One region of the Citrobacter sp. MNAZ 1397 genome, then DNA from elsewhere that is predicted to be linked to it. Evidence: predicted binding sites of a transcription regulator. Region 1 holds the regulator's gene; each other region holds the start of a gene.
The links. Region 1 encodes Fur, which represses iron uptake genes when iron is present. Its sites were predicted from a motif close to ATAATAATGAGAACNACTATCAA; they were not measured.

Region 2: a site for Fur is predicted at 3,711-3,733, ahead of fes (enterochelin esterase). Genes of this name have one in related genera too.
Region 3: a site for Fur is predicted at 3,909-3,931, ahead of bfd (bacterioferritin-associated ferredoxin). Genes of this name have one in related genera too.

What each region holds. Positions count from the first base shown of each region.
Region 1 covers NZ_JAKIVH010000001.1:2,553,038-2,563,326, reverse strand. The annotation lists gene glnS (glutamine--tRNA ligase) at 1-568, shown strand, start outside; gene chiP (chitoporin ChiP) at 963-2,363, shown strand; gene chiQ (ChiQ/YbfN family lipoprotein) at 2,381-2,716, shown strand; gene fur (ferric iron uptake transcriptional regulator) at 2,812-3,264, opposite strand; gene fldA (flavodoxin FldA) at 3,554-4,084, opposite strand; gene ybfE (LexA regulated protein) at 4,234-4,527, opposite strand; gene ybfF (esterase) at 4,659-5,432, opposite strand; gene seqA (replication initiation negative regulator SeqA) at 5,615-6,163, shown strand; gene pgm (phosphoglucomutase (alpha-D-glucose-1,6-bisphosphate-dependent)) at 6,188-7,828, shown strand; gene kdpE (two-component system response regulator KdpE) at 7,864-8,541, opposite strand; gene kdpD (two-component system sensor histidine kinase KdpD) at 8,538-10,289, opposite strand, start outside.
Region 2 covers NZ_JAKIVH010000001.1:2,654,740-2,665,028, reverse strand. The annotation lists gene L2097_RS12525 (D-ribose ABC transporter substrate-binding protein) at 1-450, opposite strand, end outside; gene entD (enterobactin synthase subunit EntD) at 568-1,230, opposite strand; gene L2097_RS12515 (TonB-dependent siderophore receptor) at 1,281-3,536, opposite strand; gene fes (enterochelin esterase) at 3,786-5,006, shown strand; gene L2097_RS12505 (MbtH family protein) at 5,032-5,235, shown strand; gene entF (enterobactin non-ribosomal peptide synthetase EntF) at 5,246-9,121, shown strand; gene L2097_RS12495 (peptidoglycan recognition protein family protein) at 9,159-9,731, opposite strand; gene L2097_RS12490 (hypothetical protein) at 9,728-10,289, opposite strand, start outside.
Region 3 covers NZ_JAKIVH010000003.1:446,486-456,774, reverse strand. The annotation lists gene rplB (50S ribosomal protein L2) at 1-388, opposite strand, end outside; gene rplW (50S ribosomal protein L23) at 406-708, opposite strand; gene rplD (50S ribosomal protein L4) at 705-1,310, opposite strand; gene rplC (50S ribosomal protein L3) at 1,321-1,950, opposite strand; gene rpsJ (30S ribosomal protein S10) at 1,983-2,294, opposite strand; gene L2097_RS19345 (prepilin peptidase) at 2,664-3,113, shown strand; gene bfr (bacterioferritin) at 3,133-3,609, opposite strand; gene bfd (bacterioferritin-associated ferredoxin) at 3,680-3,874, opposite strand; gene tuf (elongation factor Tu) at 4,058-5,242, opposite strand; gene fusA (elongation factor G) at 5,313-7,427, opposite strand; gene rpsG (30S ribosomal protein S7) at 7,516-7,986, opposite strand; gene rpsL (30S ribosomal protein S12) at 8,082-8,456, opposite strand; gene tusB (sulfurtransferase complex subunit TusB) at 8,580-8,867, opposite strand; gene tusC (sulfurtransferase complex subunit TusC) at 8,875-9,234, opposite strand; gene tusD (sulfurtransferase complex subunit TusD) at 9,234-9,620, opposite strand; gene L2097_RS19295 (helix-turn-helix transcriptional regulator) at 9,620-10,289, opposite strand, start outside.

The DNA.
Region 1 (10,289 bases):
GCCAAACCATCCGAACAAGCCGGAAATGGGCAGCCGTGATGTTCCATTTAGCGGTGAAATCTGGATCGATCGCGCCGATTTCCGTGAGGAAGCCAACAAGCAGTACAAACGTCTGGTACTCGGTAAAGAAGTTCGTCTGCGTAACGCCTATGTGATTAAAGCTGAGCGTGTTGAGAAAGACGCGGAAGGTAATATCACCACTATTTTCTGTACCTTTGATGCCGATACGCTGAGCAAAGATCCGGCAGATGGTCGTAAAGTGAAAGGCGTTATTCACTGGGTGAGCGCATCACACGCGTTGCCGGTTGAAATTCGCCTTTACGACCGGCTGTTCAGCGTGCCAAACCCGGGAGCCGCGGAAGATTTCCTGACCGTTATGAACCCGGAATCGCTGGTCATTAAGCAGGGCTTTGCTGAGCCGAGCCTCAAGGGCGCTGAGGTGGGGAAAGCGTACCAGTTTGAGCGCGAAGGTTACTTTTGCCTCGACAGCCGCCATGCTACTGCGGATAAACTGGTATTCAACCGCACCGTAGGTCTTCGCGATACCTGGGCTAAAATCGGCGAGTAATCCCGCCTGATTCTCGTGCATAAAAACGCTGCCTCGTGCAGCGTTTTTTATTTCTCGATTAAAAATAAGTTCCTGCTGGCTTTTTACTTTTCTGAAATTTCGTTTTAATTTTATCCAATCATCTTTTCAGTTATTTATTGATAATTTAGTTTAAGTTCATTCAGGTTCCGCGCTATGCAAGCCAGTGACAGACTAACAATAAATCTGTGTGGTTCGTCATAATCCCCGTAATTCCTTCATGCAAAGGCTTGATAATTCGCGTCGCGAAAAATATGCTTACAAACGATAGATATAGAAACATTTTCTATAACTGTCAGTAATATTTCATTTTTTTTATTTATTGCTGTCTGCATTTGCGCAGCACTTTTTATGTTTTCGTCAAAGAGGAACACTCATGAACGCGTTTAACGCTAAACGTAAGGCGTTAGCGTTGGCTATTGCCTGCGCCACCGCATTACCAGGTTTAACTTTTGCTCCTTCCGTCAGCGCTGCTGGTTTTGTCGATGACGCTACGCTCACCGGCGGGATTTACTACTGGCAGCGCCAGCGTGACCGTAAAGATGTCACCGATGGCGATAAATACAAAACGAACCTGTCGCACTCCACATGGAATACGAACCTCGATTTCCAGTCTGGTTATGCTGCCGATATGTTCGGTATTGATGTCGCGGTCTTTGCAGCGATTGAGATGGCTGAATCCTCAGAAAGCGGACATCCGAATGAAATCGCATTTTCCAATAGCCACAAAGTGTATGACGAAGACTGGGCCGGCGATCGTAGCGGCGCAAGTCTCTATACAGCCGCAGCGAAATTTAAATATGGTCCTGTATGGGCGAGGGCAGGGTATATCCAGCCAACCGGGCAAACTCTGCTGGCATCAAACTGGAGCTTTATGCCGGGTACCTATCAGGGGGCGGAAGCCGGCGCAAAACTGGATTACGATGATAACGGCGCGCTGAGCTTCTCGTATATGTGGGCCAATGAATACAAAGCGCCGTGGTATAACGAAACGGATCATTTCTACCAGAACGATGGCGTGAGTAAAATCGACTACGTCCACTCTCTGGGCGCATCGTACGATTTTAAAAACAACCTTCTCCTTGAAGCCGCATTTGGTCAGGCACAAGGTTACGTTGATCAATACTTTGCCAAAGCCAGCTATAAGTTTGACGTCATAGGGAACCCGCTTTCCACCAGTTATCAGTTCTATGGTTCGCGCGACAAGGCCGATAACAACACCATCAATGATATTTACGACGGCACCGCGTGGTTACAGGCGCTCACCTTTGGTTATACGGTCGGTCCGGTGGATTTACGCCTTGAGGGAACCTGGGTCAAAGCCGATGGTCGCCAGGGCTATTTCAATTCACGTATGACGCCACGGTATGGCTCTTCCAATGGTCGCCTGGATATCTGGTGGGACAACCGTTCTGACTTTAACGCCCATAACGAGAAATCCGTCTTTGTCGGCGCCATGTATGACCTGAAAGGCTGGAATCTGCCTGGTTGGGCGGTTGGCGCATCGTACGTCTATGGCTGGGATGCCAAACCGTCTACTGTCTCCTCTGGCGACAAATACTACGATGCGGGCAACGCCATTAAAGAGTCAGCGTATAGCCTCGACCTGCTTTACACCGTGCAGGAAGGGATGGCAAAAGGCACGTTATTCAAGTTGCACTTCACCCAATATGATAACCATTCCAATATTCCGAGCTGGGGTGGTGGATATAACAACATCTTCCAGGACGAACGTGACGTGAAGTTTATCGTCATTGCGCCGCTGAATATTTTCTAATACCAGGGAGTGCCATGATGATGAAACCAATATTACTTGCCCTGCTAACGTTGGGACTTGCCGCCTGTGTGCAACAGCCGCAGGCGCCAAAGGAAGATGCGCGATTAAAAGAGGCTTACAGCGCCTGTATTAATACGGCAGAAGGTTCACCGGAGAAAACGGCGGCGTGCAGAAGCGTACTGGATGTTCTGCGCAAAGAGAAAGCACACCAGCAATTTGCGGAGGAAGAGAGTGTGCGCACGCTGGATTATCAGCAATGCCTTGAAGCGACGCATACCGGAAACGGGCAGGCGGTGAAAACCCGTTGTGACCAGATCTGGCAGGAGATTCATCACCATAACGCGGTAAATTAACCGTATCAAAGGCTCGCTTCGGCGGGCTTTTTTATGCGGTAAAGTCAGAAATAAAAAAGCCAACCCGGAGGTTGGCTTTTTTACGAAGCTGATGATTATTTCTCAGCGGCTTCGTGCGCGTTTTCGTCAGTACGGCAGTCGCCTTCGGCGCAATGGCCATAGAGGTACAGACTGTGGTTAGTCAGACGAATACCGTGTCTGGACGCGATCTCACGCTGACGCGCTTCAATAGAGTCATCACTGAACTCAATCACTTTGCCGCAATCCAGGCAAATTAAGTGATCGTGGTGATGCTGCTGGGTCAGTTCAAAGACGGACTTACCGCCTTCAAAGTTATGGCGGGTCACGATCCCGGCATCATCGAACTGGTTAAGCACACGGTACACCGTCGCCAGCCCAATCTCTTCGCCCATGTCGATCAGGCGCTTATATAAATCTTCCGCACTGACATGATGGTTCTCCGGCTCCTGAAGCACTTCCAGGATTTTTAACCGAGGAAGCGTGACTTTCAGGCCGGCCTTCTTTAATGCGGTATTGTTGTCAGTCATGCGGAATCTGTCCTGTTGCTAAACGATTCACTTCCCGTTGGGAAGCTACAAGGAATGCACCTGGGATAATGCGTCTCATTATAGAACTGCCATGCCTGAATGAAAACTGCAAGTCCTCAAGTAAAGTAAGCTTATAAAACGTGGTAGCGTCAACAAAGTCCTTTGTGTTACCCGTTTTAATCAGGGGTCATTGTACAGCGCTGGAGAAAAAAGTTAAAAAATTGTAGCAATTATTTCCATCGCTTTTATCTATTAATCAGGCGCAACCAGCAGGTTGCGCCAAACAACATCAGGCATTGATGATGTCATTCAGATGAAGTTCTTCGGAAATCTGTTTCACCCATTTATCGACACGGCCAGCGGTCAGTTCAGGCTGACGGTCTTCATCAATAGCAAGGCCAACGAAGTGGTTGTCGTCTGCCAGACCTTTGGACGCTTCAAAATGGTAACCTTCGGTCGGCCAGTGGCCTACGATGGTTGCGCCGCGCGGTTCAATGATGTCGCGGATAGTGCCCAACGCATCACAGAAATACTCTGCATAGTCTTCCTGATCGCCACAGCCAAACAGGGCAACCAGTTTGCCGTTAAAATCGATATCTTCCAGCGTCGGGAAAAAGTCATCCCAGTCACACTGTGCTTCACCATAATACCAGGTCGGGATGCCAAGCAGCAGGATGTCGTAACCTTCAAGATCCTCTTTGCTGCTTTTAGCAATGTCATGCACATCGGCAACATCTTTACCAAGTTGAGCCTGGATCATCTTTGCGATGTTTTCGGTATTACCGGTATCGCTGCCGAAAAAAATGCCTGTGATTGCCATGAGTAAAATAACCTCTTGAAACTTAATGATATGGTGGTGGCGATTGGCCCACGGATAAGGGCAATCATAGCAGATCAGAGAAGCACGCGGAAACTGCAATCACGCAAGACTGCACTCTGTGCAACATGAAAGTGAATTTTTGCGATAATTCAGAGGATTTCCTGGCTGTTCAGCGCGTTAAGCTGAGCCAGTAACATCTCTTCAATCAGTTCGCTGCGGCTCATTTCCCGCGCATCCGCCAGCGCGTTTAATGCGTCGACAGCCTCGGCGTTGAGTTTTAATTCGACGCGTTTAAGCCCACGAACCTTATCGCGTTTAAGCTGATTGCGCTTATTCACGCGCAATTGCTCGTCGCGAGAGAGCGGATTGGTTTTAGGACGTCCCGGGCGACGTTCATTCGCGAACAGATCTAATGTCGTGCGGTCCGTTTGTTCTTTAGCCATGATTTAAGAATACTACGGGAAGTACAAGCAATCGGGTCATAGCCCGGGCTGATTAGCGCGCCATCATACATCAGCGATGCGGACACGCCAACGACCGGGCGCTTTCCGACAATCGGTCGCCGGGTTTTTAATCAGTTTGTCTTTTCAGCGAGATAACGACGGATGGCGCGCAGAACCGCTTCCGGCTTTTCTGCATGCACCCAGTGCCCGGCACCGGCAATGACATGCGCGCGTGCCTGCGGGAACTGTTGCAGCAGGTCGTCACGATACTGTTCGCTGACATACGGCGATTTACCGCCGGGGATAAAAAGGGCGGGGTGATCCCAGGCTGGCACAGTTTCCCACCCCACAATATGGGGATACTGATCCCACAACGCGGGCACATTGAAGCGCCACTTGCCATCAACAAACGACTTGAGCAGGAACTGAATCACCCCTTCTTCATTTATATGTTCGCGCATGACGGCGGCGGCCTGCTGGCGCGTGGTGGCACTGGCGTCGGTCACCGCATTGATGGCGGCAAAGATCTCGTCGTGACGGCGCACGTGGTAATGGACCGGGGCAATGTCGATAGCGACGAGCTTGTCGATGCGTTCTGGCGCCAGCGCGGTAAATGCCATCACCGCTTTCCCCCCCATGGAGTGACCAACGAAGGTCGCGCGTTCTATACCATGGGCATCGAGGGTATCAAGTAAGTCCTGCGCCATCAGCGGATAATTCATCTCCGGTGACCGTCCGGAAAGGCCGTGATTTCGCATATCAACCTGAATAATATCATGGTCATTGACGAGGTCGCGGGCAAGTACGCCAAGGTTGTCCAGGCTACCAAATAAACCGTGAACCAGCACGATGGGGGAATTGTTGTGCGATTGTTGTGCAGATTGCGCTCGGGTATTCAATTTCATGGCAAAGTTCTTTTTTTCGCTCTTTCGGATTAAGGTATTATGTTGAACATTCTGCCGTCCGGCTGCAAGGTTTTGACACATTCTGACTTTGCCGCCATCCTGGTTTGACGCTATCCGCTGTTGGGATTTGACTTTATAATCTCAATAACTTGTATTCAGATTAGACACTGCACTGGATTAAGATGAAAACGATCGAAGTTGATGATGAGCTCTACAGTTATATTGCCAGCCATACAAAGCACATTGGCGAGAGCGCATCCGACATTTTACGGCGCATGTTGAAGTTTTCCGCCGCTCCGCAGCCAGCTGCCGCTGTTCCACTCGCGAAAGAGACCCCCGCACCTGTTACGGTTGAAGAAGTAAAACCGGCTAATACGGCGAAAGACAAAGTCCGCGCGGTGCGTGAACTGCTCCTTTCTGATGAGTATGCAGAGCAGAAAAAGGCCGTTAATCGCTTTATGCTGGTGCTGTCTACACTGTACGCATTAGATAAAAAGGCTTTTGCAGAATCCACTGAGTCTCTGCATGGCCGCACCCGCGTATACTTTGCGGCTGATGAACATACCCTGTTGCAAAACGGCAATCAGACGAAGCCAAAACAGGTGCCTGATACCCCGTACTGGGTTATCACTAACACGAATACGGGTCGTAAATGCAGCATGGTGGAGCACATCATGCAATCAATGCAATTCCCGACGGAGTTGATTGAAAAGGTTTGCGGCACAATTTAATCCTTGCATAAAAAGGACCAGGCAATGGCTAACCACGAACGTGCAGGGCAACCTGCGCAACAGAGCGATTTAATTAACGTCGCCCAGCTTACCGCGCAGTACTATGTGCTGAAACCGGAGATCGGCAATGCTGAGCACGCGGTAAAATTTGGTACGTCAGGTCACCGCGGAAGCGCGGGGCGTCACAGTTTCAACGAACAACACATTCTGGCAATTGCTCAGGCTATCGCCGAAGAGCGTGCCAAAAACGGTATCACCGGTCCGTGCTATGTTGGCAAAGATACCCATGCCCTGTCCGAACCTGCGTTTATCTCTGTTCTGGAAGTGCTGGCGGCAAACGGTGTTGATGTGATCGTGCAGGAAAATAACGGCTTCACGCCGACCCCTGCGGTGTCCAATGCCATCCTGGTACACAACAAAAAAGGTGGCGCGCAGGCTGATGGTATCGTCATTACGCCTTCACATAACCCACCGGAAGACGGCGGTATTAAATACAATCCGCCAAACGGTGGCCCGGCGGATACCAACGTGACCAAAGTGGTTGAAGACCGCGCTAATGCGCTGCTGGCTGACGGTCTGAAAGGCGTGAAACGCATCACTCTGGATGCCGCACTGGCGTCCGGTCACGTAAAAGAGCAGGACCTGGTACAGCCGTTTATCGAAGGGCTGGCTGATATCGTCGATATGGCGGCGATTCAGAAAGCGGGCCTGAAACTGGGCGTGGATCCGCTGGGGGGTTCCGGTATTGAATACTGGAAGCGTATTGCTGATTTCTACAAGCTTGATCTGACCATCGTTAACGATCAGGTTGATCAAACCTTCCGCTTTATGCACCTCGATAAAGACGGTGTTATCCGCATGGACTGCTCCTCTGAGTGCGCCATGGCTGGTCTGCTGGCGCTGCGCGATAAGTTCGATCTGGCCTTCGCCAACGACCCTGACTATGACCGTCATGGTATCGTTACACCTGCGGGGCTCATGAATCCGAACCACTACCTTGCTGTCGCGATTAACTATCTGTTCCAGCATCGTCCGCAGTGGGGCAAAGACGTCGCGGTAGGTAAAACCCTGGTTTCCTCCGCTATGATTGACCGCGTGGTCAACGATCTTGGTCGCAAACTGGTTGAAGTACCGGTTGGTTTCAAATGGTTTGTTGATGGCCTGTTCGACGGCAGTTTCGGCTTCGGTGGCGAAGAGAGTGCAGGGGCATCCTTCCTGCGTTTTGACGGCACGCCGTGGTCGACCGATAAAGACGGGATCATCATGTGCCTGCTGGCAGCGGAAATCACCGCTGTCACCGGGAAAAACCCGCAGCAGCACTACGACGAGCTGGCCGCACGTTTTGGTGCGCCGAGCTATAACCGTCTTGGCGCCAGCGCGACCTCCGCACAAAAAGCGGCATTGTCCAAACTCTCGCCGGAAATGGTCAGTGCCAGCACGCTGGCGGGCGATCCCATCACCGCACGTCTGACGGCAGCACCGGGTAACGGCGCTTCTATCGGTGGTCTGAAAGTGATGACCGACAACGGCTGGTTTGCCGCGCGTCCGTCAGGTACAGAAGATGCCTACAAAATTTACTGCGAAAGCTTCCTCGGTGAAGAACACCGTAAGCTTATCGAGAAAGAAGCGGTAGAGATTGTAAGTGAAGTACTGAAAAACGCGTAACCATCATCAGGCCCTGTCCAGGGCCTGATTCTTTTCTACAGCATAAACCGATAGCCAATGCCGGTTTCTGTCAATAAGTGGCGGGGACGCGCAGGATCGGCTTCCAGCTTCTGACGAAGATGACCCATATAGATGCGTAAATAGTGACTGTGCTCAACGGCATTCGGCCCCCAGACCTGGCTTAGCAACTGGCGTTGGGTCAGCACCTTGCCGTGGTTATTGAGTAATACGGCCAGCAGACGAAACTCGATAGGGGTGAGGTGCAGCTCTTCGCCCGCGCGCACAATACGACGGTTGGCGAGATCGACCTGAATATCTGAAAAACTCACCAACGGATCGCTCTGCTGTATGCCCGCATTGCGACGCAGCGCTACCCGCAGACGAGCCTGCAATTCGCCGATACCAAAGGGCTTACTGAGATAATCGTCGGCCCCGGCATCCAGCGCGGCAATTTTGTCGCTCTCTTCGGTTCGCGCGGATAATACGATAACCGGAATCTGGCTCCACTGACGTAGATCCCGGATAAAATCAATGCCATCACCGTCCGGCAAACCTAAATCAAGGATCACAAGGTCTGGTTTGCGTGTCGCGGCTTCGATAAGGCCGCGCTGCAGCGTTTCGGCTTCCCAGGCGCGTAACCCCTCGGCTTCCAGCGCGGCGCGCAGAAAACGACGTATGGCCTGTTCATCTTCAACGATGAGAACGTTAATCACAAATCCTCGGCTAATTCATCCAGTTGCGGTGGCGGTTCCAGCGGCAGTGTAACATAAAAACTGGCGCCGCCTTCCGGGCGGTTGGCAGCGGAAATCGTCCCGCCGTGCACCTCGACAATCGCCTCGCAGATGGCCAGCCCTAAGCCCACGCCGGGAATAGCCGACTCTTTGCTGCCACGGGCAAACTTCGCAAAAATCGCCTCTTCCTGTCCGACGGGAATACCCGGCCCGTTATCCCATACTTCGAGTGTCAGTCGCGAGTCATCATGCCGGGCATCGATACCGATATTCGCATTGTGTCCGGCGTATTTAACAGCATTTTCCAGAAGATTAATCAGTACGCGTTCAAACAGCGGCCCATCAACATGTACCAGCATGAGCGGGTCGGGGAGGCTCAGTGCAATATGGCGTTCGCCGAGGCCGGGTTCGAGTGTTTTCAGCGCACTCCCTACCACCTCCTCCAGGGTCAGCCACTCTTTTTTAAGATTAAAACCGCCGGACTGAATACGCGCCATATCCAGCAAGTTATTCACCAACCGGGTGGTATTGAGCACATGCTGACGAATTTCGCTGGCCTGAGGCGCATGCTTAGACCCTTCGCTGGCCAGATCCAGCGTCAGGATTTCCGCCTGGCCAAACAGTACGGTGAGCGGTGTACGCAGATCGTGGGAGAGTGCCGCCAGCAACGAGTTGCGTATGCTTTCCCGCTCACTGGCAAGGCGCGCCTGCTCTTCGCTGGTGGCCAACGCCTGGCGTTCCAGCGCACTGGCTACCAGCAAGGTAAAGGTTTCCAGAAGACGCTGCTGCTCAGGGATCATCAGCAGGCGTAAGTTTGCTGGTTCCACAATCAGTAAACCATGCGTTTTCTGCGCGCTTTTCAATGGCAATATCTGATAGGGCACGCCGGGGAGGGTATCGGTACCAGCCCCCGCAGGCTGTCCCTTATCAAAGCTCCAGCGAGCAATAGCGTCATCCCACGGGCTAATGCTCTGGGTCTGGGTTGCGGCGACCAGTTTTCCTGAATGATCGGGTAGCAAGACCTGGCTTCGGGCATCAAATGTTGAGCGGATAAACGCCTCGCTGGTTGTGGCGATATCGGCTTCGCTGCGCCCGGTCGCCAGCGCTTTCGACATCTCATACAGATGGCGAGTGCGCTGTTCGCGGTAGCGGGCGACGCGCGCCTGATAACGCACACCGGCAGTGAGATTGCCGATCACCAGGCCAACCGTCAGCATTACGCCGAACGTCAGCAGATACTGCACATCGGAAACGGCCAATGTTCCGCGTGGCGCAATAAAAAAGAGATCAAAGCTGACGACATTTATCACTGTAGCAAAGGCCGATGGCCAGCGACCGTACAGCAGCGCGACCACCACCACGCCAAGCAGATAGACCATCACCAGATTGGCGGCGTCAAAGGCGACCAGCCACTGCATCGCAATCAGCGTAATAGCGGCGCACAGGGCGACGGCGACCAGACAGCCTTTTAACTGAACGCGCCATTTTTCCATAAACGGACGGTTATCGCCGGGGCGGGAGGGCAGCGTAACGGGAGCATCATCCGGCGCAATGATCACCAGATCAAGGTCCGGCGCGCGGCGCGCCAGTCGGTCTGCAAAGGATTCAGCGCCAAACCAGCGCCGTTTATTACGCCTGCCGATGAGGATTTTGCCGAGGTTATGCTCGCGGGCGTAGCGCAAAATGGCTTTATCTTCTGCCGGGTCGGAGAGGGTTGCCGTTTCTGCGCC
Region 2 (10,289 bases), 100 kb from region 1:
GCCTTTACCGTCCAGCAATTTGGCGAATTTTTGCGCGCCAAGCTGTGCGCCCTGGTAGTTGTTAGAGACGATTTGCGCCACAGCAATACCGGTTTTGTTGATTTCCCTGTCAATCAGGAATGTCGGTACCCCTGCGGCTTTGGCTTTTTCCAGTGGGCCAACCGTAGCGTCAGCCCCGGCGTTATCCAGGATGATCGCTTTGGCTTTGCGGGCGATGGCCGTTTCGATCAACTGGTTCTGTTTATTAACGTCATCATCATGGGAAGCCACGAGGGTGGTGTAGCCAAGTTCTTTAGCTTTTGCCGCCGCGCCGTCCGCTTCCGCTTTAAAAAAGGGGTTGTCGTGTGAGGGGGTAATAATGGCGATCAGGCCGTTATCGGCGGCAAACAGCGAGCCGGATGCGGCGATCAGGGAAGCCAGTACAGCAGATTTCAGTAGGGTCGTTTTCATCTTTTTCTCCACATTGAATATATATTCAATAATGATTTATTATTCAAGTTAACGATAAAACGGCAATCGCGAACTGTCTATCGTTTGTGCAGCAAATTTCTTAAAAGGAGAAAACGATCACGATCCTGAGGGGAGGCCGGATGCCAGAGTGATGACCTGATTTGCATGCATAATCCATGGGATATCGACGCACATGCCTGCATATTGTTGGTTAAATTGCTCAGTTATGCGCAGGGTGAGTGAGCGGTCATTGAGTGCGATAAGCTGCGCGCTGTGAAAGCCGGGAAAGGGGAGAGCGATGGCGGAAAACGCTTTGAAAAGACTCTCTTTTGCTGAAAAGGTAAGCGTTAACCCCTGTTCAAAAGGAAGCGAGGCACGCTGTAGTAATGCGTATTCTTCGGCATTGACGAGGCTTTCGGCGATCTCTTTACTCAGTTGAGAAGAGAATACGCTCTCAATATCCACGCCGACATAAGCAGATGAGACAACGGCGACAGCGGTCTGCCCGGTATGGCTGATGCTGCCGTGAAGCCTGGAGGGCCAGCGCGGTTCACCGCCAGGAGCGATACCGGGCACGGCCTGATGACCATACTCGCGCAGGGCATGCACGGCGGCAATTCGCCCAGCCAGATGTTCGCTTTTACGCTTACGTCCGGCGTGGGCAACCTCAGCATAGTGGGGCAGCCATAAAAGGTCGCGCTCTGCAAAGGTGGCGGGGTCGAAGGTGATGAGATGGACCGGGTGGGAATCGAGGGTTAGCGTGGAGTGAACGGTGTGCATATGTCGCCTTACGCCCGCCCTCTCCCCGCAGGGAGAGGGAAGGTTGGTGCTTAAAAGTGGGTATTGATACCCATATACCAGGTACGGCCCGATTCGTTATACGTATTGGCGCCTGCGCCATACATATAGCCGGTCGTTCCGCCGGTTGTCTGGGCATTCCCCATACGCCAGTGACGTTTATCAAACACGTTGTCGACGCCTGCGGTCAGGCTCACGTACTTGTTCACATCCCAGGTGCCGCTCAGGCCAACGATGCTGTACGGGCTGACTTCGTCCTTCGCAGAACCGGTAACCGGATTACCCTGGTAGTCATATTTCTTCGGCTGTTGTTTGCCGTACCAGGTGAAAGTGGACTGCACGGAAACATCCTGCACAACCTGCCAGCTCAGCGTTGAGTTGAGGGTATATTCAGGGATGATCGACAGGCGTTCACCGGTGGTTTTGTTCTTACTTTGCAGCATGTACGTGACATTGTTGCTCAGGGTCAACGCGTCGGTGACTGGAATGTTCAGCGTCCCTTCCAGACCTTCAACGACTGCCTTAGGTACGTTTTCCCACTGATAGATATCGGTTTTGGTGCTGCCGACTTTGGTCTGGCTTAACGGTGAATAGCCCGCTTCAATCTTGTTGCGGTAGTCGTTGCGGAACCAGGTCACGCCCGCCAGCCAGCCTTCATGTTTGAACTCCAGACCAATCTCTTTGTTGATGCTGGTTTCGGCTTTCAGGTCGTCGTTACCCATCATGTAGCAGCCCACGCCGGTCCCACTGGCGTAACAGCCCTGACCCTTACTGTAGAGAATGTAGTTCGGGTTCGTCTGGTAGAGGCTTGGTGCTTTATAGGCACGGGCGATCCCCATTTTCAGGGTAAAGTCATCGCCCAGGCCTTGTGACAGGTTCAGCGACGGGCTCCAGTTATTGCCGACTACCGTATGGTGATCGAAACGCAGACCCGGCGTCAGCATGGTGGTGTCGGTCACTTCCATATTGTCTTCGGCGAAGACAGAGAAGATTTCCGCGCTGGAGTAAGGGCTACGGCCCGTGCTGGCGAAACCGGCAATTGGGCCACCTTGCAACGCCTGGGTGTTGGACGCCATGTCCTTCATACGCTGCTGGTTCCATTCGGTGCCCACCGTCAGGTTCTGGTTGATAAGCCACTCAAACGGTACGCTGGCTTCGCTGTGCAGCATCACGTCTGCCAGATCGATATCAGCGAACTTATCGCTGTTGAACAGACCTTCCAGCCCGCCGGCCAGCCCTTCGCCAAGGCGCGAGTTGCGGGTATGTTCATACTGCGCCCAGTTATTGGTGGTGACGCCGTTATCCCAGGCACCCGTCCAGTTGATGGAATAGTTCTGGCGATAGAGACGGTTGGTCTCTTTGCCGTAGTTTTCCTTCACATAGTTGTTGGTACTGCTGTCATTGTTGGTGTTCTGGGTGTCGCCCGCGTACAGGTTCCCCTGGCGGCTGTAACCGGCCTGAAACTCCAGCGCTTGCTGCGGCGCGAAATCCCAACGCACCACGCCGTTAATATCTTTGTTCTCCACCCCTTCACGCCCTGCGGCCATAGTGTTGGCGTAGATACCGGTTCGCTGCGACTGGTGATCCTGGTTGATATCCCAGGCATCGGCCTGCGTTTTATTCAGGTTACCGTACAGACGGAAGCTGAAATCGCCGCCCAGCGGGCCGTTCAGGCTAAAGTCGGTACGTTTGGTCGCGCCTTCGTCTTTGTGTTCCGGCGCGTTGAAATAGCTGTTCCAGGAACCGTGCCAGGCCTGGTCAGTCGGTTTTTTGGTAATGATATTCACCACGCCGCCTGCGGCACCGTTGCCATAACGCGCGGCGGCCGGGCCACGAATAACCTCAATACGCTCGATCATCTCTGCCGGTACCCAACTGGTATCGCCACGGGTATCGCGCTCGCCGCGCCAGCCCTGACGCACGGAGTTGCGGCTGGTGACCGGTTTTCCGTCGACCAGGATCAGGGTATTTTCCGGCCCCATACCACGGATATCGATCTGGCGGTTGTTACCACGTTGACCACTGGTGGAGTTCCCCGTCAGGTTAACGCCGGGCATGGTGCGGATAATTTCGGAAACGTCACGGGCGGGTGGGTTTTTACGAATCTCATCAGCGGTGATGGTAGACACCCCCGGCGCCTGCAAATTCTGCTGCGCGGCGGTCACTACCATGGTGTCATCATGGCTGTCTGTGTCACTGGTCGTCGTCTCTGCCGCGAAAGCCGGCAAAGCAGCGCCGTAAATCCCCAGATTGACCAATAAGGTCAGGGAACGAATGTTATTTTTCATTGTTTTTCCTGCTTTTTTTGCCGCATTCCCGGTAGTTCCTTTTCCCAGCGGGTAAGGAATACGGCATGCCATTGCCATTCATTTGCAAAGGGGCTCATCCTGAGAAAACCGCAAACGAGGGCATTGTGATAATGAAAGACGCGCTCGCCAAAGCGCGACAATACGCTATTGCAAATGCAAATAGTTATCAATAATATTATCAATATTTCTTAATCTGCAAGCAAAAGTTTCCACAGATAAAATGAGGTTATGGCGTTGACGTCGATAGCGGGAAGCGAGGCCTGGTGGCAAACAAAAGAGGGACCAGAGTGGCGTCTGGAGAGCGAAGGCAAGTATGAGGTTACCTTCTGGTGGCGTGACCCGGCGGGTACAGAAACCACCTCGCGGATCCAACGTGTCTGGATTTATATCACGGGTGTTACCGACCATCATCAACAGGCGACGCCGCAATCACTGGCTCGCATACCCGGAACGGATGTCTGGTACTGGCAAACGCGACTGGAATCAGGCTGGCGCGGAAGCTATTGCCTGATCCCCTCCGACCATGCTGACGACTTCTCACCGCAGGTTCTTACCCAGACTCCTCCGGACCGCGCGGCGCTGCGCGAAGGCTGGCGCAAGCTGCTGCCACGCGCCATTGCCGATCCGCTTAATTCCCATTGCTGGCGTGGCGGGCGAGGCCATCCCGTGTCGCCGCTGGCGATGCCAGGCGCACCGCCTCAGCCAGGCTGGGATCTGCCCGCTACGCCATACACTCCGGCGACAGAGATGACATGGCACAGCCATCGCCTGAATAACCAGCGCCGCGTATGGGTGTATGCCACCGGTGATGACCACAGCGCTGAGCGTCCGCTGGCGATACTGCTTGATGGCCAGTTCTGGGCTGAAAGCATGCCTGTCTGGCCTGCGCTGGCGGCCCTGACTGCGCAGGGGTTGTTGCCGCCTGCGGTCTATGTGCTTATCGATGTGATTGATATGGCCCACCGCAGCCAGGAACTGCCCTGTAATCCTGATTTCTGGCTGGCGGTTCAGCAGGAGTTATTGCCGCACGTGCGTGCAATAACCCCTTTTAGTGATGATGCTGGTCGCACGGTGGTGGCCGGACAAAGTTTTGGCGGTTTGTCATCGTTGTATGCCGCCTTGAACTGGCCGCAGCGTTTTGGCTGCGTGTTGAGCCAGTCGGGCTCCTTCTGGTGGCCAACGCGCGACGGGCAGCAAGATGGTCTGATCATCGAACAACTCAAACGCGGCGAACTCACGGCGCAAGGGTTGCGCATTGTGCTGGAAGCTGGCGTGCGCGAGCCGCTCATTTTTCGGGCCAATCAGGCCCTGTATGCCCAATTACAACATCCACAGCAGACGGTTTTCTGGCGTCAGGTTGACGGCGGACATGATGCGCTTTGCTGGCGCGGCGGGCTGACCGAAGGGCTTATGACCCTCTGGCAACCGCTGACTCGCGCCGGGCGATAAGCGCAATTTACGACAGGAGCCAGGTATGGAATTCAGCAATCCCTTCGATAATCCGCAAGGGCAATTTTATATTCTGCAAAATGCGCAGCAGCAATTCAGCCTGTGGCCACAGCCGTGCGCATTACCGCAAGGCTGGCGCGTAGTTTGCCAGCCCGCCTCGCAGGAGGTATGTAACGAGTGGCTTAAAGCCCACTGGCAGACGTTAACCCCGGCGCACCACGCCAGCTAAGGAGATGTGAATGACCGCACGTTTACCCCTCGTGGCGGCGCAGCCTGGGATCTGGATGGCAGAAAAACTCTCCACCCTGCCCAACGCCTGGAGCGTGGCCCACTATGTTGAACTGGACGGCGAACTGGACGCGCCGTTGCTGGCTCAGGCCATCGTAGAAGGTCTGGCGCAGGCCGACACCCTGCGTATGCGCTTTACGGAAGACAACGGCGAGGTCTGGCAGCATGTGGATGATAAAGGCGTATTTGCCCTGCCGCAGTGCATTGATGTTCGCCATCACGCCGACCCGAACGCGAGCGCGCTGACGTTAATGCAGGCCGATCTGGCGCAGGAACTTCGCGTGGACAGCGGTAAGCCTCTGTTCTGTCACCAGTTGATTCAGGTTGCTGACCAGCGCTGGTACTGGTATCAGCGTTATCACCATTTGCTGGTAGATGGCTTTAGTTTCCCTGCCATTACCCGCCAGATAGCCGCTATTTACCGTGCGATGCGCGCAGGCAAGGCGATGCCTCCGACACCGTTTACTCCCTTTGCAGAGGTGGTGGAGGAGTATCAGCGCTATCAGCAGAGCGACGCCTGGCAGCGAGACAAAGCCTTCTGGGCGGAGCAAAAACGCTTACTACCCGCACCGGTTTCCCTGTCGCCTGCACCGCTACCGGGCCGCGCGGCGACGATCGATATCCTGCGCCTGAAAATGTCTCTGGACAGCGCTGCATTCCGTCGCCTGACCCAGGCCGCGAGCGCGTGCCAGCCCTCCGACCTGGCCTTAGCGCTGGTGGCATTGTGGTTAGGGCGGCTCTGCGGGCGGCTCGATTATGCCGCCGGGTTTATTTTTATGCGCCGTATGGGCTCAGCGGCACTGACCGCGACCGGGCCGGTGCTCAATGTGCTGCCGCTTGGTGTACACATCGACGAGACGCAAACCCTGGCTGAACTGGCCAACGCGCTTGCCGGGCAACTGAAAAAGATGCGCCGCCATCAGCGCTATGACGCTGAGCAAATCCTGCGTGATGCGGGACGTGCGACCGGAGATGAGCCGCTCTTTGGCCCGGTCTTTAACGTTAAAATGTTTGATTACCTGTTGGACGTTGACGGGATTGCCGGGCAAACCCACACCCTGGCGACGGGGCCGGTCAACGATCTGGAGATTGCGCTCTTCCCGGATGAAGAGGGCGGCCTGACGCTGGACGTGCTGGCTAACCGCAGCCGCTACGATGAAAGTGTGCTCAATAACCATGTCGCCCGTTTGCACAGCCTGCTGAGCCAGTTTGCCGCAAATCCGACGCTGCGCTGCGGCGAGGCGCAATTGATCGCGCCGGCTGAGTGGCAGCGAATCGAAAATATCAACGATACCGGCATGATGTTGCCCGCGACCACTCTCAGCCAACTGGTGGCAGAGCAGGCGGCGCGAACGCCGGATGCCCCTGCGCTCGCCGATGCGCACTGGCAGTTTAGTTACCGGGAGATGCGCGAGCAGGTGGTGGCGCTGGCGCAGCTTCTGCGTGAGCGTGGCGTGAAGCCCGGTGACAGCGTTGCTGTCGCGCTACCGCGCTCCGTGTTCCTGACGCTGGCGCTGCATGGCATTGTTGAGGCCGGAGCTGCCTGGCTGCCGCTGGATACCGGCTATCCGGACGAACGGCTGCGCATGATGCTGGAAGATTCCCGGCCGCGCCTGCTCATCACTTCGGATGACCAGCTTGCGCGTTTTAGCGATCTGCCTGACCTGACTCACCTTTGCTACACCGCGCCGCTTACGGTGACAGACGGTGAACCTCTGGCGCTGTCCCGCCCGCACCACACTGCCTATATCATCTTTACCTCCGGGTCTACCGGGCGTCCGAAAGGGGTGATGGTCGGGCAGACGGCTATCGTTAACCGTCTGCTGTGGATGCAAAACCACTATCCGCTGGACGCACAGGATGTGGTGGCGCAAAAGACACCGTGCAGTTTTGATGTCTCCGTGTGGGAGTTCTGGTGGCCGTTTATTGCGGGTGCGCAACTGGTGATGGCGGAGCCGGATGCACACCGTGATCCGCAGGCATTGCAGCGCTTTTTCGCCCACTTTGGCGTGACCACCACGCACTTTGTCCCGTCCATGCTGGCGGCGTTTGTTTCATCCCTGACGCCAGAAACGGCGCAGGAAAGTTGTCGCACGTTAAACAAGGTGTTTTGCAGCGGCGAAGCGCTTCCGGCGGCTTTATGTCGCGAATGGGAACAACTGACCGGTGCGCCTTTGCATAACCTTTACGGACCTACCGAGGCTGCCGTCGATGTGAGCTGGTATCCGGCCTTCGGCGAAGAACTGGCGGCGGTGAAGGGCAACAGCGTGCCGATTGGTTACCCTGTGTGGAATACCGGGTTGCGCATTCTGGACGGCATGATGCAGCCGGTACCGCCGGGGGTGGCGGGGGATCTGTATCTGACCGGTATTCAACTGGCGCAAGGCTATTTGGGACGGCCGGATCTGACCGCCAGCCGCTTTATTGCCGACCCGTTTGCGCCCGGCGAACGGATGTACCGCACTGGCGATGTGGCGCAGTGGCTGGAGAACGGCGCGGTGGAATATCTGGGACGCAGCGACGACCAGCTCAAGATTCGTGGCCAACGTATTGAACTGGGCGAGATAGACAAAGCGCTGCAGACGCTGACGGATGTCGCGCAGGGCGTCGCCCATGCCTGTGTATTGAATCAGGCGGCAGCAGGCAATGGCGATGCGCGCCAGTTGGTGGGCTATGTGGTCTCAGAGAGCGGCCTGCCGCTGGATCTCACCGCGCTACGCGAGCAACTGAGTACGCAGCTACCGCCGCATATGGTACCGGTGGTGCTCCTGCAATTAAGCGAACTTCCGCTGAGCGCCAACGGCAAGCTCGACAGAAAAGCGCTACCGCTGCCTGAGCCCGCGCGTAAGCAGGCCGGACGGGCGCTGAATCCTGGTGCTGAAACACAGATCGCACAGGCTTTTTCCGCGCTGCTTGGCTGCGAGATTCAGCACGCGCAGGCCGATTTCTTTGCCCTTGGCGGCCACTCTTTGCTGGCGATGCGCCTGGCTGCACAACTGAGCCAGACGTTTGAGCGCCCGGTGACGCCCGGGCAGGTTATGGTGGCTTCAACCGTTGAGAAACTGGCGGCCCTGCTGACGCAGGCGCAGGCCGACAGCCAGCTTGGTCTTGAAACCCTTTTGCCGTTGCGTGACGGCGACGGCCCCGTTTTGTTCTGTTTCCATCCGGCTTCCGGCTTCGCCTGGCAGTTCAGCGTACTGGCGCGCTATCTCTCGCCGCGCTGGGGGATTATTGGCATCCAGTCACCGCGCCCTGAGGGGCCGATGCAGCAGGCCGCCACTCTGGATGAGGTATGCGAGCATCACCTTGCGACCCTGCTGGCGCGGCAGCCGCACGGCCCTTATCACTTGTTGGGTTATTCGCTGGGGGGAACGCTGGCGCAGGGGATTGCTGCCCGCTTACAGGCGCGTGGGGAAACGGTGGCATTTTTAGGGCTGCTCGATACCTGGCCGCCGGAGACACAGAACTGGGCGGAGAAAGAGGCTAACGGGCTGGATCCGGCCGTGCTGGCGGAAATTGAGCGCGAGCGGCAGGCCTTCCTGGCGGCGCAAAAGGGGCAGGCGTCGACGGAACTCTTCGCCGCTATTGAAGGCAACTATGGCGATGCGGTACGTCTGCTGACCACGGCGCATAGCGTGAAGTTTGACGGTAAAGCAACGCTGTTTGTCGCTGAACGCACGCTGGCATCGGGGATGGATCCACAAAAAGCCTGGGCGCCATGGGTAGGGGAGCTGGAGGTTTATCGCCAGGATTGCGCCCACGTGGATATCATTTCACCTCAGGCGTTTGAGGCGATTGGTCCGGTTATCAGAGAGATTCTGGCATAGTGAAGTTGCCCCCGGACTTTGTCGTCCAGGGGGCCTTTCAGGGACGAAGATGATCGCCCTGGTGGCGCTGCTGCATAAGCGCAATGACCGCGCTAATCACCTGATCTTTGATTACCTTTCCCCCTGGGCAGTCTTTATGGGTTGTTTCGGGATCTTCCTTATGAAGTTTCATTGTGTGCGGATCAATGCCTAATACTGCAGATAAGGTCGCAATGGCAGCGACCGTATTTTGTTGCACCAGAAGCCCGCGGCCAGAATGAAAGTCATCCTGATTATAGTCACCCAGCATCTCAATCCCGATAGCCAGTTTATTGTAGGAGGGCGAATGAACGCCGGATAAAGTTAGTGGACAAAAAACCCAAATCTGTTTGTCATCGATAAAAAGATGAGGGCCAGCGGACCAGTGCATCGTGTTTTTATAATAGTCTTCGAGATTTTCAATATGCGTATGTGTAAAACCTTCTGAGCGCTGTGCCAGCGTGGGGTTGGCGGTATTGTGTAATACAATGAATGAAGGACGCCATTGTGTCCAGTGCAGTGAGTGGCAATAATTATCAAAGCCGTCTTTGTCGAAATTTAATCCGACAATACCTTTCCAGTTGTTCATCATTGACTCGCTTGTTTATTGTCATGGTTTTTGAATTGGTTGTTGAGTTCATTGGATATTCGATCAAGAACATCAGGCACTAATCGCTCGGAAAAACCACTGAGTATTGATATAAATAATATTTTAGCGATATCCTTTGCATCTCTTAAGTTTGGGGTTAAATATAAATCACCAATGTTAGGCTGTGTGAGAATTACAGGTTCTTTAAATACAGGTAGAAAGCTAATGCCAAAAATGACTATGCCTTTGTCTGCGGGAATAAATCGTAATAATAAATAGATTATGAAGGGAGCGAAAGTTCCTAATAAAATTGATAGATAGATACCTCGCTTTCCCTGGTAAATCTTCAATAATATCGCCTCTCGATCGGCTCCATCAATCGGTGCTTCCGCCATCGACTGTATTCGATTGACTGTGCTTATAATTGCACCAAGATAGCCAGCGCATGCCATGCCCACGAGTAATGATAGTTGCAAATCCCCTTGATAATTGAGGCAGTAATAACTGGATAATAAAGTGATAAATGCCAGGAAAAATAACATGATAATAAAGTTGGTTTTC
Region 3 (10,289 bases), on a different contig from region 1:
GGGTGTTGCCTGCTTTGATTGCAGCATCAACGCCAGACTGAATCTGGTCGCCAGCTTTCAGGCCTTTAGGGGCCAGGATGTAACGGCGTTCGCCATCTTTGTACAGAACCAGCGCGATGTTCGCGGAGCGGTTCGGATCGTACTCAAGACGTTCAACAACTGCCGGGATACCGTCTTTGTTGCGTTTGAAGTCAACCAGACGATAAGCCTGCTTGTGGCCACCACCGATGTGACGAGTGGTGATACGGCCATTGTTGTTACGACCACCGGATTTGCTGTTTTTTTCCAGCAGCGGAGCAAAAGGTTTGCCCTTGTGCAGCTCAGGGTTAACCACTTTAACTACGTGGCGACGACCCGGAGATGTCGGTTTACATTTAACAACTGCCATTGTATTACTCCTCCGACTTACTCAGCGCCGCCAACGAAGTCCAGATTCTGGCCTTCTTTCAGGGTGACGTAAGCTTTTTTCCAGTCGCTACGACGACCGATACGCTGTCCGTGACGTTTAACTTTCCCTTTAACAACCAGGGTGTTAACGACTTCGACTTCGACTTCAAACAGTTTCTGCACAGCAGCTTTGATTTCTGCTTTGGTCGCGTCTTTAGCAACTTTGAGAACGATGGTGTTAGTTTTTTCCATCGCAGTAGACGCTTTTTCAGAAACGTGCGGTGCGCGCAGCACCTTCAGCAGACGTTCTTCACGAATCATGCCAGCATCTCCTCAACTTGCTTAACAGCATCAGCAGTCATTACGACTTTGTCGAAGGCGATCAGGCTAACCGGGTCGATACCAGTTGCATCGCGTACGTCAACCTTGTGCAGGTTGCGCGCAGCCAGGAACAGGTTTTCGTCCAGCTCACCGGTGATGATCAGCACATCTTCCAGAGCCATGTCTTTCAGTTTCTGTGCCAGCAGCTTGGTTTTCGGTGCTTCAACAGAGAAAGATTCGACAACGATCAGACGATCCTGACGTACCAGTTCGGACAGGATGCTTTTCAGCGCGCCGCGGTACATCTTTTTGTTAACTTTTTGACTGTGGTCCTGCGGACGCGCAGCGAAAGTCACGCCACCAGAACGCCAGATCGGGCTCTTGATAGAACCTGAACGCGCACGGCCGGTACCTTTCTGGCGCCACGGTTTTTTACCGGAACCAGTTACTTCAGCACGAGTCTTCTGAGCACGAGAACCCTGACGTGCACCAGCTGCATAAGCAACAACAACCTGGTGTACCAGCGCTTCGTTAAAATCACGACCGAAGGTAGTTTCGGAAACAGTCAGCGCGCTCTGCGCGTCTTTCAATACTAATTCCATTGCTATCTCCTCACGCCTTCACAGCTGGTTTAACGATCAGGTCGCTACCGGTTGCACCCGGGACCGCACCTTTAACCAGCAGCAGGTTGCGCTCAGCGTCAACACGTACTACGTCCAGGCTCTGAACAGTGACACGTTCGTTACCCAGCTGACCTGCCATTTTCTTGCCTTTGAACACTTTGCCCGGAGTCTGGTTCTGACCGATAGAACCCGGAACGCGGTGAGACAAGGAGTTACCGTGGGTAGCGTCCTGGGTACGGAAGTTCCAGCGCTTAACGGTACCTGCGAAACCTTTACCTTTAGAGGTGCCAGTTACGTCAACTTTTTTAACTTCGGCAAACAGCTCAACGCTAATGCTCTGACCTACGGTGAATTCTTCGCCGTCAGCCAGACGGAATTCCCACAGACCACGGCCAGCTTCTACGCCAGCTTTAGCGAAGTGACCCGCTTCCGGCTTGGTTACACGGTTAGCTTTTTTAGCACCAGTGGTCACCTGAATAGCGCGGTAGCCATCGTTAGCCAGATCTTTAACCTGAGTAACGCGGTTTGCTTCAACTTCGATTACGGTTACTGGGATAGATACGCCATCTTCAGTGAAGATGCGGGTCATACCCACTTTTTTACCGACTAAACCAATCATTGTTTCAACCTCTCAATCGCTCGATGACCTGATTAACCCAGGCTGATCTGCACGTCTACACCGGCAGCCAGGTCCAGACGCATCAGAGCATCAACGGTTTTCTCGGTTGGCTCAACGATGTCAACCAGACGCTTGTGAGTGCGGATTTCGTACTGATCGCGCGCGTCTTTGTTAACGTGCGGGGAGATCAGAACGGTGAAGCGCTCTTTGCGGGTCGGCAGCGGGATCGGACCACGGACTTGCGCACCAGTGCGCTTGGCAGTCTCGACGATTTCCGCGGTTGATTGATCGATCAGACGATGATCAAACGCTTTCAGGCGGATACGGATTCTTTGGTTCTGCATGAGACCAGAGCTCCAATTATTTTATAGACGAAATGATTACTCCTCATACCCATTACGATTGATGGGAGAGTGTAACCGTTCTTACATAGCCCCCCGATTGGGAGCATTGTTTGATAGCCAAATACGCTATCAGGGTTCATATCGAACCAGCCGTCAATTACGACAAGCCCGCGCATTATACGTAAATCTGGCATTTACGCAAGGGGCGTTTATAAATTAAACGCCTGTGCATGTGGCTTCACACATTGTTTGCAGCACAATGTAAGGCGATTATTTTTTTCTGGAGCAGGTGCGCAAGAAGCACCTCTCCCTCTTTTGCCGCTTATCGCTATCGTAGAAGCTCGGCTGTAAGCAAGCATCGGAGGTTAAATGGCGGGTACAGTTCTCTTTATGGTTATTTATCTGATACTTAATGCCTTCCTGGTTTGGTATGACGTCCGGCAGGGTCTTCTACCCGATCGCTTCACCTGCCCCCTTCTCTGGGCCGGGCTGTTGTATTGTGGCTGGTTCAATCCAATGCTGTTACAGGAAAAGGTCTTTGGGGCAATCGCGGGATACAGCGGATTCGCGGCACTTTATTGGGGATATCGCCTCCTGCGCCATCAGGAAGGACTCGGCTATGGTGATGTAAAATTTCTGGCTGCGTTGGGTGCCTGGCATGGCTGGCAAGCCTTACCTTTACTTATCTTCGTTGCCGCATCACTCGCCTCAGCCACCGCCTGCCTCATGATGTTAAAACACAGAAATATGCAGATAATAAAAAACCCGCTGCCTTTTGGTCCATTCCTGGCGGGCGCGGGTTTGATAGTAGCTTACTAAAGTATTTATAGGTCGATGGTTAATCTTCAACCTTGATTTGTGACTGGAGATAGTTTTGCAAACCAATCTTGCCGATAAGATCCAGCTCAGTTTCCAGCCAGTCAATGTGGCCTTCTTCGTCGGCAAGGATTTCAATCATCATGTCCCGACTCACATAGTCGTGCACACTATCAGCGTAGGCAATGGCTTCACGCAAATCCCTCGCCCCTTCCAGCTCCAGTCGTAAATCGGACTGTAGCATCTCCTCAACATCTTCACCGATACCAAGTTTGCCCAAGTCTTGCAGATTCGGAATGCCTTCAAGAAACAGAATACGCTCGATGTATTTATCGGCGTGTTTCATTTCATCGATGGATTCGTGGTATTCCACATCATTCAGGCGCATCAGGCCCCAGTTTTTGAACATTCTCGCATGGAGAAAGTACTGGTTGATTGCGACAAGCTCATTTCCCAATAACTTATTGAGATAATTTATAACTTTGACATCACCTTTCATTATAGTCCCTCCGCTTCCACTCATTGAAGCGTAGATCGGGCTACAGGGAAGTCAAAAAAAAGCAGAAGACTCAGGCGGTTTCTTTATATTCCGGGATCTGCAACAACTCGTCCTGCATAATTTCACGCGCAGCGCGTACACACTTACCACACTGATTTCCAACAGGAATAAATTTGCGCAATTGCTGGAAGGATTGGGGATGAAATTGGCGTACAGCCTGGCGAATTTTTTTATCACTTACACCATTACACAAACAAACGTACATAATCACTCCCGTTCAATTTATGCGCAAAGTCTAAATGAGAATAGTTATGATTACAATAGCACAGCGATGTTTGTATGCCGGGATGATGGAAAAAAATGCGAACAAATATGACGCAAGCCAGCGGACAGACAGCAAAAAGGGCGCCTTAGCGCCCTTTTCAATTCAAAACTAATTAGCGAGTAATTAGCCCAGAACTTTTGCTACAACGCCCGCGCCTACAGTACGGCCGCCTTCACGGATTGCGAAACGCAGACCGTCGTCCATCGCGATCGGGTGGATCAGGGTAACAACCATTTTGATGTTGTCGCCCGGCATTACCATCTCTACGCCTTCCGGCAGTTCGATGGTGCCAGTCACGTCAGTTGTACGGAAGTAGAACTGCGGACGGTAGCCTTTGAAGAACGGAGTGTGACGACCGCCTTCATCTTTGGACAGAATGTACACTTCAGATTCGAACTTGGTGTGCGGCTTGATGGTGCCCGGCTTAGCCAGTACCTGACCACGTTCGATTTCTTCACGTTTGATACCACGCAGCAGAACACCAACGTTCTCACCAGCACGGCCTTCGTCCAGCAGTTTGCGGAACATTTCAACGCCGGTACAGGTTGATTTCGCAGTATCTTTGATACCAACGATTTCAACTTCTTCACCTACTTTGATGATACCGCGCTCTACACGACCGGTAACAACGGTACCACGACCGGAGATGGAGAATACGTCTTCGATCGGCAGCAGGAACGGCTTGTCAATCGCACGCTCTGGTTCCGGGATATAGGTATCCAGGTGGCCAGCCAGTTCGATGATTTTCGCTTCCCACTCTGCTTCGCCTTCCAGCGCTTTCAGAGCAGAACCACGAACGATCGGTGTGTCGTCGCCCGGGAAATCGTACTGAGACAGAAGTTCACGAACTTCCATTTCAACCAGTTCCAGCAGCTCTTCGTCATCAACCATGTCACATTTGTTCAGGAACACGATGATGTACGGAACGCCTACCTGACGACCCAGCAGGATGTGCTCACGAGTCTGCGGCATCGGGCCGTCAGTCGCAGCAACAACCAGGATCGCGCCGTCCATCTGCGCAGCACCGGTGATCATGTTTTTAACATAGTCGGCGTGGCCCGGGCAGTCTACGTGTGCGTAGTGACGGATCGCAGTATCGTATTCAACGTGAGAGGTGTTGATGGTGATACCACGTGCTTTTTCTTCCGGCGCGTTATCGATCTGGTCGAATGCACGAGCCTGGCCACCGTAAGTTTTGGACAGAACGGTAGTGATGGCAGCAGTCAGAGTAGTTTTACCGTGGTCAACGTGGCCGATGGTGCCGACGTTAACGTGCGGTTTTGTACGTTCAAATTTTTCTTTAGACACGGCTATATTCCTTACTATAGTGCTCCCCCCTTATGGAGAGAGCACGGGACTTTGGTTTTAACCCTGCGGCTTATTTACCACGGGCTTCGATTACGGCCTGAGCAACGTTGTTCGGGGCATCATCATACTTCAGGAATTCCATAGTGTACGATGCGCGACCTTTGGTCAGAGAACGCAGCTGAGTTGCGTATCCGAACATTTCAGACAGCGGTACTTCAGCGTGGATCTTAACGCCAGTCACTTCGGATTCCTGACCGCGCAGCATACCGCGACGACGGCTCAAGTCACCAATTACGTCACCAGTGTTCTCTTCCGGCGTCTCTACTTCAACCTTCATGATCGGCTCAAGCAGAACTGGTTTTGCTTTCTTAAAGCCTTCTTTAAAGGCAATAGACGCAGCCAGTTTAAACGCCAGTTCAGAGGAGTCAACGTCATGGTAAGAACCGAAGTGCAGACGCACGCCCATGTCAACTACCGGGTAACCAGCCAGCGGACCAGATTTCAGCTGCTCCTGGATGCCTTTATCAACGGCCGGGATGTATTCGCCAGGAATTACACCACCTTTAATGTCGTTGATGAACTCGTAACCTTTCGGATTTGAGCCCGGCTCCAGCGGGTACATGTCGATAACAACATGACCATACTGACCACGACCACCAGACTGTTTCGCGTGTTTACCTTCAACATCGGTAACTTTCTGACGAATCGCTTCACGGTAAGCAACCTGAGGTTTACCTACGTTCGCTTCAACGTTGAATTCACGCTTCATACGGTCAACGATGATATCGAGGTGCAGTTCACCCATACCAGCGATGATGGTCTGGTTAGATTCTTCGTCAGTCCATACGCGGAAAGACGGGTCTTCTTTAGCCAGACGGCCCAGAGCCAGACCCATTTTTTCCTGGTCAGCTTTGGTTTTCGGTTCTACTGCGATGGAGATTACCGGTTCCGGGAATTCCATACGTTCCAGAATGATCGGGTGATCCGGGTCACACAGGGTGTCACCCGTGGTCACGTCTTTCAGACCGATAGCTGCAGCGATATCGCCCGCGCGAACTTCTTTGATCTCTTCACGTTTGTTCGCGTGCATCTGCACGATACGACCAAAACGTTCACGAGCCGATTTCACGGAGTTCAGTACGGTATCACCAGAGTTAACCACGCCAGAGTACACGCGGAAGAACGTCAGGTTACCTACGAACGGGTCAGTTGCGATTTTGAATGCCAGCGCAGAGAACGGCTCTTCATCACTTGCGTGACGCTCAGCCGGCGTATCTTTACCGTCGTCCAGAATACCGTTGATTGCCGGTACGTCAGTCGGTGCAGGCAGGTAATCAATTACCGCATCCAGCATCGCCTGAACACCTTTGTTCTTAAATGCAGAACCACAGGTTACCAGGATGATTTCGTTGTTCAGAACACGCTGACGCAGCGCTTTCTTGATCTCTTCCTCGGTCAGCTCTTCGCCGCCCAGGTATTTTTCCATCAGCTCTTCAGACGCTTCAGCTGCGGATTCGATCAGATTCTGGTGCCATTCGTCAGCCAGGTCCTGCATGTCAGCCGGGATATCTTCGTAAACGAAGGTAACGCCCTGGTCTGCATCGTTCCAGTTGATGGCTTTCATTTTCACCAGGTCAACAACACCGGTGAAACCTTCTTCAGCACCAATCGCCAGCTGCAGCGGAACCGGGTTCGCGCCCAGACGGGATTTGATCTGACCAACAACTTTCAGGAAGTTCGCGCCCATACGGTCCATTTTGTTAACGAACGCGATACGCGGAACTTTATATTTGTTTGCCTGACGCCATACGGTTTCAGACTGCGGCTGAACACCACCAACTGCGCAGTAAACCATGACCGCGCCATCAAGAACACGCATGGAACGTTCTACTTCGATGGTGAAGTCAACGTGCCCCGGGGTGTCGATGATGTTTACGCGATGCGGTTCATACTGTTTGGCCATACCAGACCAGAATGCAGTAGTCGCTGCAGAGGTGATAGTGATACCACGCTCCTGCTCCTGCTCCATCCAGTCCATGGTAGCGGCGCCGTCGTGAACTTCACCGATTTTGTGGTTTACACCGGTGTAGAACAGAATACGTTCGGTAGTCGTGGTTTTACCGGCGTCGATGTGCGCACTGATACCGATGTTACGGTAACGTGCGATGGGTGTTGTACGAGCCATTTGATTCCTCGTTTATTGCTTTAGACGTTCAGATTAAGTGAGCCAGAGCGGGCACCGAAGCGCCCGCCTGGTGACTAAACCGAAGGGATTACCAACGGTAGTGTGCGAACGCCTTGTTGGCTTCTGCCATACGGTGAACGTCTTCACGTTTCTTAACTGCAGTACCTTTGTTGTCTGCAGCATCAGAAAGTTCGTTCGCCAGGCGCAGAGCCATGGATTTATCACCGCGTTTACGAGCAGCTTCAACGATCCAACGCATTGCCAGAGCATTGCGACGAACCGGACGGACTTCAACTGGAACCTGATAAGTAGAACCACCAACGCGGCGAGACTTAACTTCTACAGTCGGGCGCACGTTTTCGAGAGCTACTTCGAATGCTTCCAGTTCGTTTTTACCAGAACGCTGAGCCAGGGTCTCAAGCGCGCTGTATACGATAGATTCGGCAGTAGATTTTTTACCATCTACCATCAGGATATTTACAAATTTAGCCAGCAGTTCTGATCCGAACTTCGGATCCGGCAGAATTTTACGCTGACCAATGACGCGACGACGTGGCATGGAAATACTCCGTTGTTAATTCAGGATTGTCCAAAACTCAAAGAGTTTAGTTTGACATTAATTTAAAACGTTTGGCCTTACTTAACGGAGAACCATTAAGCCTTAGGACGTTTCACGCCATACTTGGAGCGTGCTTGCTTACGGTCTTTAACGCCGGAGCAGTCAAGCGCACCACGAACGGTGTGATAACGAACACCCGGGAGGTCTTTTACACGACCGCCACGGATCAGGATCACGGAGTGTTCCTGCAGGTTGTGACCTTCACCACCGATGTAGGAAGTCACTTCAAAACCGTTAGTCAGACGAACACGACATACTTTACGCAGTGCGGAGTTCGGTTTTTTAGGAGTGGTAGTATATACACGAGTACATACGCCACGTTTTTGCGGGCATGCTTCCAGCGCAGGCACGTTGCTTTTCGCAACTTTGCGTGCACGTGGTTTGCGTACCAGCTGGTTAACTGTTGCCATTAAATAGCTCCTGGTTTTAGCTTTTGCTTCGTAAACACGTAATAAATCGACCTCATGCAATATGAGGACGCAGAATTTTATGGCTGTGCTGAAAGGGTGTCAAGAAATATACAACGATCCGTATCACCAACGCATCTGAGTCTCGTGTTTTACCGCCAGGCTAACGAAATCATTATAGCCAACCCTGACGACACTGCTCGAAATTTGACCAGACAGACCTCGCGCATCAATATCTTCATCCATCGCATGCACCGTTATGGGGGCATTTAGCAGCAACTCAAGATATTGCCCGCCTTCCACAGCAGCGATCACGCCGTCAGAAATCAATAAGAGATCGTCCCCGCCGCGTACGGTTCGCAGTAACGTTGCCATATCACATTGCCAGGGAGAATGAGCCAAAGTGTGCAACATAAATGCCTCAAAACGTCATGACAACATCGTATCCATCTAATTGGTCACGCAGCACATCCGGCGCCAGCAATTGCGCTGGCAACACAAATTGCGTCGCATCACTCAGGCCACGCTCACGGAGCGATGCCTGACAAACCCAACAGGTTTCGATGTCATAAAGAGGAAGAACTTTAAAGGTCGCGATGTAATCACGCGCCAGGATAGCCTTCGGCTGCTGGTTCGCCAGCAACTGGAAGACACCGTCACCAATAAAAAATACGCCAATATCATCGGTAAAAGCGGATGCGGCCATTAAGGCATCAAGGCCTTCACGCCCGGCAGCCGATCCATGTGGCGCAGAGGTAAAGATAAAAGCGATACGTTTCATTAAAATTGCACCACACGATCGCACGTTAATGCCGCTTCGGCCAGCGTACCCAGTCCCGAGAGAGTGAACCCCGGCTGGAGATTAGCGCAAGGCAAGCCCTGTTGACCGGCCTCTGTTTCATCGACGACGCCACGGCGCAGCGCCGCTGCAACGCAGATATGCAATCCAACCTGATACTGTTCATGTAGGCGTTGCCACGCGCGAACAAGGTCAAACTCGTCCGAGGCGGGAGAGGTCAGCAGATTCGCATTGCTGACCCCATCCTGGTAGAAAAAGACGCATCCCAACTCATGCCCACTGGCCAGCAGCGCGCAGGCGAACTGATATGCGCTGCTCGCCTGCTGGGAACCATAAGCCGGTCCGGTGACCATCAGGGCAAAACGCATTAACGATCCTGCCCGGAGAAGTCACCGCTTTTGAACTGGCGGATATACAGATAAACGGTGTGCTTGGAGATATTCAAGCGATCCGCCACCTGGTTGATGGCATCTTTAATATCGAAGATACCTTTTTCATAGAGATTCAGAACGATTTGTCGATTCTTGGCGTTATTTGAAACGTTACGATCGGCATTTACTTCTTCAATCGTAAATTCGAGGGTCTGAGTCACCAGATCCTCTACCGAAGAAGCAAAGTTGACAGAAGAACCGGCATCCGGTGTTTCTGGTGGGATAAAGGTGTTCATGATTTGCGAGAACGGCACGTCAAGGTTCATGTTGATGCACAACAGACCAATGACCCGATGGTCGCGATTACGAATAGCAATTGTCACCGATTTCATTAAAACGCCGCTTTTCGCGCGCGTGAAGTAGCATTTGGAAACGCTACTGTCCGCACCGGTCATATCATGCAGCATACGCAATGCAAGGTCAGTAATCGGCGAACCGATTTTACGCCCGGTGTGCTCGCCGTTAGCGATACGAATGGCGGAACATTTCAGATCCTGCAGGGAGTGCAAAACAATTTCGCAGTGAGAACCAATGAGCATCGCTAACCCGTCCACAACGGCTTCGTATGACTTCAGAATATCGAAGTCAGTTTGATCGAAGGGACGT